3 regions of the Exiguobacterium sp. s36 genome follow, and region 2 is predicted to be linked to each of the others. Evidence: riboswitches for the same ligand, from Rfam matches in the RefSeq annotation. Region 2 holds a riboswitch; each other region holds the start of a gene.

Region 1 (3,271 bases), on a different contig from region 2:
ATGGATTTTTGCTTGGGACGTTACTGTCTTGGATCGGGAGTTTGCTCGGAACAATTCTTGTGTTTGTAGCTGTTCGCTACGTGTTCCGAAAGCCGATGACGCGGTGGCTCGAGAGACATAAGCAAGGCGTCTATTGGCTCGAACGCATCAAGCACATGAGTCCGGTCTCACTCGGGTTTCTGTACTCGCTCCCGTTTATTCCGGTCAGCTTGATCACATACTTACTCGCGCTCATTCAAATGCCGCTCCGTACGTTCATCATGGCGGCCGGGTTCGGCAAGTTGCTCGTCGTCTTGATTTTCTCTGTCATTGGCGACCAGTGGGAAGAGTTTATCCAAAGCCCGTTCCGATTATCGATGCTCGTCTTATTACTGATTGTCCTATGGGCCATCAGCCGTGGACTCGAAGAACTGCTTAAACGGCGTGCCTTCAGAAAACGGAACGAGCAGCTGAAGCGTGAACTTGAAGCGAAACGACAAACGACCTTGTGAAGCGACTGCTTCACAAGGTCGTTTTCGTTAAGCGCGTTTTTTGAAACGCGGGAAGTTGAAGGCGATGGCCAATCCTCCGCAAATGAACAACAAGAACGGATAGAACATATACGGAACGAGCGCCGGTGACGCTGTGTTCGTCAGTTCGGCCGCAATGAGAAGCTGTGCCCCATAAGGCAACAGACCTTGGACCCCACACGAGAAGATATCGAGTACACTCGCTGACTTTTTACGTTCGATGTCATAATCGTCGGCGATGTTCGCGGCGAGCGGACCAGCCACGAGAATCGAAATCGTGTTGTTCGCCGTCGCGACGTTTGTCGCACTGACGAGCCCGGCGATGCTCCACTCCGCGCCGGCCCGTCTTTTAATTCGGGACGTGAGCGCGTCACGCAAGTACGTGAGTCCGCCGTTATGCGAGATGAGCCCGACGAGCCCACCCATGAGCAATGTCAGGAGTGAAATCTCGGCCATGCCCATCATGCCGTCCGCCATGGCGGTGACGTACGTGGTGACGGCTAGACTGCCGTCCAACAGACCGATGATGCCGGTCAGGGCGATGCCGCCGAGCAAGACGAGGATGACGTTCATTCCCGTCAAGGCGAGCACGATGACCGCAAGGTACGGAATCAGCTTATACCATTCAAACGCTGCTGGCTCGATGGTCGATTCACCGCTCGATAAGACGGCGAGCAAAATCGTTGTGATGACGGCTGCCGGCAAGATGATCCAAAAGTTAGTCCGGAACTTGTCGCGCATGTTCGTCCGTTGGGTGCGGACGGCTGCAATCGTCGTGTCCGAAATGAACGACAAGTTATCACCGAACATGGCACCGCCAACGACGGCCGCTGCTGCGATGGCGATATTGACGCCGCTCTCCTCATGGATGCCGAGGGCGATCGGCGCCAGTGCGGCAATCGTCCCGGTCGATGTGCCCATCGCCATTGAGATGAAGGCCGCGATGACGAACAGGCCGCTCAAGAGGAGCGAAGGCGGTAATAACGTCAATGCCGCATTGACGGTCGCATCAATCGCCCCGATTGCTTCGGCGACGCTTGAAAACGCGCCGGCGAGCAAGAAGATGAACACCATGATCAAGATGCTTGGGTTGCCGGCGCCTTGGGCGACACGTTCGACCGTCTGGGTGACGCTTCCTTTCGTCATCATCGCCGCGACGATGACGGCAATCAAGGCCGCAATCAAGACGGGAAATTTATAAAAATCGTCATAGTAGATGCCTGCCCCGATAAAGAAGACGAGGAAGACGAGTAAGGGCAAGAGCGCCCATTTGTTAGCTGTTGGTTGTTCCAATCGATTCACCTCATTCATAAAAATAAAAAGAGAGCCTTCTGAAAAAAGGCTCTCTCTACAAGAAACACTTTTTTCATCTTTCGAGCAGACCGCTCGCTGGATTTGGCACAGGTTACCCGCTGCCGAGACGTCATCGGGCCAGTCCCTCAGTCTCTCTTGATAAAAAAGTTGTGATATTTAGTTATAAGACACGTTCCCTAACGTACCTGTTTCAAATCTGCTTGTCAATAGCAAACCCCCACGCGATGCACGTGGGGGCGAGTCAGGACGTCAAAAAATTGTAATGGGCGACGCGGTTGCGTCCTGCGTACTTCCCGCCGACGTAAAGCGCTCGGTCGGCGTTGCGAATCGTATCGTCTAGTCGTTTGTCACCGAACGCTTGAATCGTATCGACGCCGATTGAGGCGGTCACTGGGATATCGATTCCGTCAACGTGGAATGGTTTGGTTTCGATTTGTTGACGGATGCGCTCGGCAATCTCGACGGCGGCTTCGACATCGCATCGGTTCAACAGCAAGATGAACTCCTCGCCGCCATAACGGGCTGCGAAATCATCGGTGCGGAGCACTTGGCGGATGCGGCGACCAAACTCTTGGAGCACGCTGTCTCCGACTTGATGACCGTGCGTGTCGTTGATTTTTTTGAAGAAGTCGATATCGAGCATTGCGACGGAAATCGGGTACATCGAGCCGTCCGAGATTTGTTGAATCCCGTATTCATAAAAAGCCCGTGCATTGGCAAGCAACGTCAAGCTGTCCGTCCGGCTCTCGGTATAGAGGCGGTCGCGTTCATGACAACGACTGATCGTTCGATTGAACGATTTGAGCAGTTTGACAATCTCACGTTGAATGATGGGCGGATAGCCATAGACGTGCTCGCCGGTCATGACGAGCCACGTGCGGATGCCTTCGATTTCCTCGGAACGGACCGAGATGAAGCTATGATAGTCTTCATCGAACTCGTTCGATAACGGGGCGTCCCATTCAAAGCGCATCTCATACTCGACCGAGGCTTCGTTCGGATAGGTTGCATCGAGTAAATCAAAGACGACGTGGCGATCGATCGGCTGGCGCGTCTTTAAATCAAAGTAAAGTGTGCGATCGAACAGTTTGAACTCGACGAACCCTTCGTCGTACTCGTTGAGTCGTTCACATTGACTGAGGAACACCTCAATCGCTTGCGCCTCGCTTTGTGACAACGACACGGCTTCTTTTGCCTCATCATATTGTTCAATCAACGATTTGAAGGCGTCTTGCCGACCTTTCTGGATGATGAGCCGCTTAATAAAGAAGGTGAGTGCGGCGGCGATACTGCTGACGACAAGCAAGTTCGTCTCACGGAAGAGCGAGGCTGCTAAAATGAAGACGAGACTGACGATATACGTGTAAAACGCGATGTTTAGAAAGTCGCGGACCGGGATATCGACACGGAACCACCAACCGACTTGATACTTTTGTACGACCGTGTTT
Region 2 (3,271 bases):
GGACATCGAGGTTCGTCTTCAAGAACTTGCGCGTCGTCGCATGTTGCGGGTCCGAGAACACGTCGAGCACGTCCCCTTCCTCGATGATCTGTCCTGCCTCGATGACCGCGACCCGGTCACAGATGCGCTCGATGACTTCCATCTCGTGGGTAATCAGGAAGATCGTCAGTCCAAGCTCGCGGTTGATATCGAGCAAAAGGTCGAGAATCGACTCGGTCGTCTCCGGATCGAGCGCGCTCGTCGCCTCGTCGCTGAGCAGGATGTCCGGCTCATGTGCGAGGGCGCGGGCGATGGCGACACGTTGTTTTTGCCCTCCTGAAAGTTGTTCAGGATAATGTGTCCGATGGTCGGTCAATCCGACGATGTCGAGGTATTTGTCGACACGATTCCGGATTGTCTGTTTATCAAGTCCTTCAAGACGGAGCGGGATGGCGACGTTCTCTTCGACGGTCGCCGTCTTCAGCAGGTTGTAATGTTGGAAAATCATCCCGATTCGATGACGCAACTTCGAGAGGCCGCGCTTGTCGAGCTTCGTGATGTCCTGTCCCTCGATCTCGACCTGACCCGACGTCGGTCGTTCGAGTAGATTGATCATGCGGATGAGCGTGCTCTTCCCGGCACCGCTTCGGCCGATGATACCGAAGATTTCGCCTTTCTCAATCGTTAACGAGACATCGTCGAGTGCGGTGACGGCACCTTTATTCACAGTGAACGTCTTTGTGATTTCTTTAAGTGCGATCATAGATCCTCCTTAAAACGCCGGGACGATTGAGCCGTTGAACGTCTCTTCGATGAACGTCCGAACTTCGTCCGAGTGGTAGTACGATTTGAGTGTCGCGACGACTTCATCATCCTTGTTGTCGGTACGGACGACGACGTAGTTCGGATACGGGTTGTCGACCGTGTCTTCATGGAACAAGGCGTCCTCGTTGATCGACAGGCCGGCACCCATCGCGAAGTTCGTGTTGATGGCAGCGAGTGCGACTTCCGGGAGCTGGGTCGGGAGCTGCGACGCCTCGAGTTCGATGAATTCAAGGTTGAGCGGGTTCTCGGCGATGTCACGTTTTGTCGCCTTGTCTGTCAATCCTTCTTTGAGCGTGATGAGTCCCGCTGTCTCATAGAGACGGAGCGCGCGTAGCTCGTTCGCCGGGTCGTTCGGGACGGCGACCTTGTCACCTTCTTTCAAGTCCTCGATGTCGGTCAATTTCTCTGAGTAGAGACCCATCGGGAAAGCGACGGTCTTGAACACGTCGTCGATTTTATAGCCTTTATCGGACTTTTGCAGTTCTAGGAATGAGAGCGTCTGATAACTGTTCACGTCGAGGCTACCCTCGGCGAGCGCCGTGTTCGGCGTATTATAGTCGTTGAACACTTTGATATCGAGTTCGAGGCCGTCTTCGGCCGCGAGTTCTTTCACTTTCTCGGCGATCTGTTGGTGCGGCCCGCCCGTGACGCCGATCGTGAGCGACTCCGTGCTGAGCGCCTCACTCGCGTCTGATTGTCCGCATGCTGAGAGCGCGATGGCGGCGAGTAGTGATGTTCCTGCGAGTACTGTTTTCTGTTTGATGTTCATGTATGTTCCTCCTCCAAAATGAAAGCCCGCTACTCATTCAGAGTGGCGGGCACGACAAGTCAAAGTCGGACACGCTCATCTCCCAGACGATTTCGTCTGTTGGAATTAGCACCATGATCATTACGATCTGGTTGCCGGGTTTCACAGGGCCAGTCCCTCCACCACTCTTGATAAGCAATCGGTCTATTAAGTTGTTATCATCTTACTTTTAATTGGTTTAATTGTAAATAGATAATTGTAAATTTTCAAAAATTATTTTCAAAAAATCTTTGTCGAGCGGGGCAGGCAACTGTTGCAGCTCGGTCTCCGTCATAACGGAGTCGACGAGAACTGGGATGTCACCCGGTCTGACACCGAGCGTCTCGAGCGTCGTCGGGGCACCGAATCGCTTCAACCAAGCCTCTAAGTACGGCGCATCGGCCGAGCCCCGCAACCGCTCTTGGACGATCAGGCCGAAGCCGACCTTGTCCCCATGCAAGAAGGCGTGCGTCGAGTCGAATCGGCTCAAGGCGTTATGGACCGCATGCCCCACGGCGACCCGTGTCCCGGCGTCACCAAATCCTCCGACGGCACCGCCGATCGCGAGCACATGATCGATTGCGAAGCGCACGTCGTCGCTATATGACTTGAAGGCATGTTCGCTCAAGTCGAGTTCGACGAGTCGTCCACACTGTTCGGCCAAGGCGAGCCCGGTGTTGACGCCGGCATCAATCGAGCTGTCCCCGCTCAAATAGCGTGCCTCGTAAAACTTCGCGACCGTGTCGATGACACCGGCCCGGAAGTACTCGTATGGGGAGCGTCTCATGACGCGCGAGTCGACGATGACCCGCTCGATGACGACGCGAAACAGGTCATAACGGTCGTAGCTCCCATCCTCCTGATAGACGACGCTGAGCGGCGTGAACGCGGCACAGTTCGAGGCAAGCGTCGGGATGACGATCAGCGGGACGCTCTGTTGATAGGCGACAAGTTTGGCCGTGTCGACGAGTTTGCCACCCCCGATGGCGATCAACACATCGGCGTCAAGCGGTTTGAGCCGTTCGACTTCGGCGTCCGTGCACTCCCCGCCGAACGCTATCGCCGGATAGTCGACGATGTCAGGATAGACGGCGCGCACGACGCCATAGCCGTTCTGACCGTGCAGGACGTGGGCCCGGCGACCGGCAATCAAGTCATCGAGACGTTCGAGCGCGTCATCGGCGTGATCATATTCAAGAACGGCCTGACGAATCATGCGCGCACCTCCTCGTAGGCGGCGAACAACCGCTCGATCCGTTCGACGGCCTCATCGATCTTCGGTTCCGGTGAGACGAGACCGAAGCGGACGTAGCCGTTCCCTTCCGAGCCGAAGAAGTAGCCCGGGGTGACGGCGACACCGGCTTCATGCAGCAGTTTCCGCGAGAACGACTTGGCATCACCCTCAGGCACTTTCGCCCAGACGAAGAACGAGCCTTCCGGCGGTTCGACGGCCCAGCCGGCCCGGTTCAACCCGTCGATCAGGCGATCACGCCGTGCCTCGTACAGTCGTGCCAAGTCATCGCGAATGGTACGGGGCGCCTCGAGCGCAGCGACAGCCGCCGCCTGGATGGCCGAGAACACGCTGACGTGGACGTGGTCCTGATACGTGTTGATCGCCTCGATAATGTCCGCGTTCCCGACGGCAAAGGCGACGCGCCAACCGGACATGTTGAACGCTTT
Region 3 (3,271 bases), on a different contig from region 2:
GTTTTGCAAATTGACCGCTGTCGGCCGGGTCGCAATCAAGCGGCGTCCGACGAGGTCGAGCCGACGCGTGAAGTCCGGGTCATCGACTAACCGTCCCGCCTCTTTGGCGAGAACGAACGCCCCGAAGTAAGCGATGGCCGGTGCGCCGCGGACTTGGAGCGTCTCGATGGCATGTTCGGCCTGTTCAAGCGTCTCGATTGTCACGTAACGCTCTTCGTGCGGCAACAACGTCTGATCCAATACGATGAGTTCGTCCGTTTGCGAATTAAAGCGGATGTTTTGGACCGTCATACGCGCACCCCCGACAAAAGCGTCACCAAGTCGTCAATCGATTCGACGCTGTGGCGTTCTTTGATGAGCGCCGTCCCGAGGGCAAGCGCGTCACGTTTTCGTTCGAGCCGCGTCGCTTCCGGCAACGTCTCGAGATCGGCGACACCGGCGAGTCCGACGGCACGGCGAATGAGTTCGCAACCGGCGTAGCCGATCGTGTCGCTGAAGATCGTCCGCAACAACTCGTCGACAAAACCGTCCGTGTTGAACGGTTCGACGGCGCGCTCAAAGTTGGCCCGGAACGTCTTCTCAAACGTCTCCCACACCGTCAAGACGTCTGTGAAACGTTCGAAGCGTTTGAACGGGTCATAGAACGTCGACAGCGTCAAATGGGCGATGATTTGGCCCAGGTCGAAGCCGAACGGTCCGTAAAATGCGAACTCTGGATCGATGATTTTCGTCTCTTGTTGGGTCGCGAAGATGCTGCCTGTATGTAGGTCACCGTGCAGAAGCGCCTCATGTTTCGTGACAAATCCGACTTTCAGTTTCGTCACCTCGACCTTGAGCGCCTGGTCTTGCCAGAGGCGTTCGACATCTTCTCGAAGCGCCGCCTCGATGTTGTTCGACTCCGCGTCTTTGAACGGGTCGGTGAAGATGAGCTTCTCGGTGATGTCACACAGTTCCGGGTTGTAATAGTCACGTTCAATCCGCTTCTTCGCGATCGGGCCGGCCGCATAATCCGACGTCGCGAACAGCGTCTCGCCTAAAAATTCACCGACATGACGCGCGAGTTCCGGATAGCTCTCCCCTTTCAAATAACCGATGCGGACAATCTCATAATCAGACAGATCTTCTAAAATCGTGTAGGCGAGCGTCCGGTCGCTACCGAGGACGTCCGGGACGAAACGCGGCGCCACGTTCGCAAACTCACGGAGTGCCAACTGTTCAATCCATGCCCGTTCGAGTGTAAGCGGCCAGCTCTCGCCGACAACTTTGGCGTATGGGAGCGCCTGTTTGACGATTAGGCGCTGTTCGCCTTGGCGAATCCGAAACACGAGATTCAAATTGCCGTCCCCGATTTCCTCACACTCGGCGATTCCGTCTTGCAAGTATCCTAATTGACGGACGTGCTCGACGACAGACTGTTCTGTAAATGGTTGATATGACATGATGTTTTCCCCTTCCTGTACGTTGCCCACAAAAAAAGCCCCTTTCTCCGCGAGAAAGAGGCACAGCCAAAATGGTTGTTCCTCTCATCTGTCAGACATTCGTCTGGTGGATGTAGCACCGTGCCTAATGGTCGGTTGCTGCGGCGTCATCGGGCCAATTCCCTCTGCCAACTCGCGATAAGAGTGGTTTATTCGATTCGGTGAACTTATGTGATGAATATTACGGACTCGACGTCACAATTGTCAACGTCCTTTTCTCCGTGCCACTCGTCTTTTTTTTGTGCATATATGGAAACAACTTCCCAAAATATTTTTTTTGGAAAAAAAGGAATTGACGACGTGACGAATCTGTGTAAAAATTCAATTAAATTTCACAACTTCAAATCACATTCTTATCAAGAGCAGACGGAGGGACGAGCCCGATGATGTCGCAGCAACCGACCAGAGATGGCACGGTGCTAATTCTTGCAGCGAAAGCTGAGAGATAAGAGTTCATTTTTTATGATGACCTCTTGCCTCGGCATGGGGTCATTTTTTGTTTGCCTGGAAGGAGGAACCATATGAGTATCACTGCCACATATGAAATCAAACGGACGGATGCGGTCGCAAGCATTGCCGACAAAATCGCCCTCGAGCTGACCGTCGGCACATGGACCGAGCTGCGTCATTTAGAGCAAGAGCAGTTACAGGCGTACCGGGGTGAGGTCGTATCGACCACCCATACGGAGACGACGAGCCGGTTCACGATCCGCTATCCGTTACATAATGTCAGCCCTGACTTTTCATCCATCTTGACGACGACGTTCGGGAAACTATCCCTCGACGATTCGATTCGGTTAACCGATTTGACGTTGCCCGAAACGCTCGCCCCTCATTTCAAAGGCGCCAAGTTCGGCGTCGACGGGATTCGCGAGTTGCTCGGTGTCCATGACCGTCCGCTCGTCATGAGCATCTTCAAAGGCGTCATCGGGCGTGACCTCGCGTTTCTCGAGCAGCAACTCCGCGATCAGTTCGCCGGCGGCATCGATATCGTCAAAGACGACGAGATTTTATACGACAATCCGCTCACGCCGTCGCTCGAACGGGCCCGGATCGGAGCGGCCGTCATTCAAGCGCACTTTGAGGCGACCGGGAAGCGTGTCCTCTACGCCATCACGCTGAGCGGCCCTGTGTTCGGTCTTCGCGACCAGGCGCTCCGGCTGATCGAGGCCGGTGCGACGGCGCTCCTATTCAACGTCTATACGTACGGTCTTGACGCACTGCGCGAACTTGCGAACGACCCAGACATCCGTGTGCCGATTTTGGCCCACCCGGCCTTTGCCGGCGCCTTGACCGGGTCCATCAGTCATTCGCTCTTACTCGGTAAACTCCCACGTCTCGCCGGGGCCGATTTGACGCTCTTCCCGTCTCCGTACGGTTCGCTCGCGACACCACGGGACGAGGCGTTCGCGATTCGTGACTTGAGCGCCGAACCGCATTGGTCGAAACCAATTTTACCGGTCCCGTCAGCTGGGATTCATCCGGGGCTTGTCGCCGATATCATTCGTGATTTCGGGACAGATGTCGTCATCAACGCCGGCGGTGGCATTCATGGTCACCCGGACGGTGCAGCCGCCGGGGCCCGTGCTTTCCGCCAAGCCATCACTCACGTCCTCGGTCACACCGAAGGACAGACGGACGAACTCGATACCGCGTTAAAGGCGTGGGCGTCGCGATGACGATCCATATCCTGTGCGACTTCGACGGGACGATCACGGCGGAAGACAATATCATCGCCTTGATGAAAGCGTTCGCCCCGCCGGCTTGGGTCGAGTTGAAAGATGCGGTCCTCG

Evidence for each region. A riboswitch is a leader RNA that binds a small molecule or an ion and turns the genes downstream of it on or off. The one in region 2 is predicted to bind S-adenosylmethionine.
Region 1: it holds a riboswitch for S-adenosylmethionine, as region 2 does, so the genes downstream of both, KNP95_RS09430 (Na+/H+ antiporter NhaC family protein) here and KNP95_RS13880 (MetQ/NlpA family ABC transporter substrate-binding protein) in region 2, are expected to answer to the same signal.
Region 3: it holds a riboswitch for S-adenosylmethionine, as region 2 does, so the genes downstream of both, mtnK (S-methyl-5-thioribose kinase) here and KNP95_RS13880 (MetQ/NlpA family ABC transporter substrate-binding protein) in region 2, are expected to answer to the same signal.

What each region holds. Positions count from the first base shown of each region.
Region 1 is NZ_JACSLW010000003.1:296,850-300,120, forward strand. Features, by position in the region: gene KNP95_RS09425 (TVP38/TMEM64 family protein) at 1-491, shown strand, start outside; gene KNP95_RS09430 (Na+/H+ antiporter NhaC family protein) at 519-1,820, opposite strand; SAM riboswitch class I at 1,873-1,968, opposite strand; gene KNP95_RS09435 (GGDEF domain-containing protein) at 2,065-3,271, opposite strand, start outside.
Region 2 is NZ_JACSLW010000008.1:50,655-53,925, reverse strand. Features, by position in the region: gene KNP95_RS13885 (methionine ABC transporter ATP-binding protein) at 1-742, opposite strand, end outside; gene KNP95_RS13880 (MetQ/NlpA family ABC transporter substrate-binding protein) at 752-1,573, opposite strand; SAM riboswitch class I at 1,646-1,750, opposite strand; gene KNP95_RS13875 (iron-containing alcohol dehydrogenase family protein) at 1,791-2,807, opposite strand; gene KNP95_RS13870 (aminotransferase class I/II-fold pyridoxal phosphate-dependent enzyme) at 2,804-3,271, opposite strand, start outside.
Region 3 is NZ_JACSLW010000001.1:1,065,238-1,068,508, forward strand. Features, by position in the region: gene mtnA (S-methyl-5-thioribose-1-phosphate isomerase) at 1-291, opposite strand, end outside; gene mtnK (S-methyl-5-thioribose kinase) at 288-1,439, opposite strand; SAM riboswitch class I at 1,521-1,623, opposite strand; SAM riboswitch class I at 1,829-1,930, shown strand; gene KNP95_RS05345 (2,3-diketo-5-methylthiopentyl-1-phosphate enolase) at 2,000-3,157, shown strand; gene KNP95_RS05350 (2-hydroxy-3-keto-5-methylthiopentenyl-1-phosphate phosphatase) at 3,154-3,271, shown strand, end outside.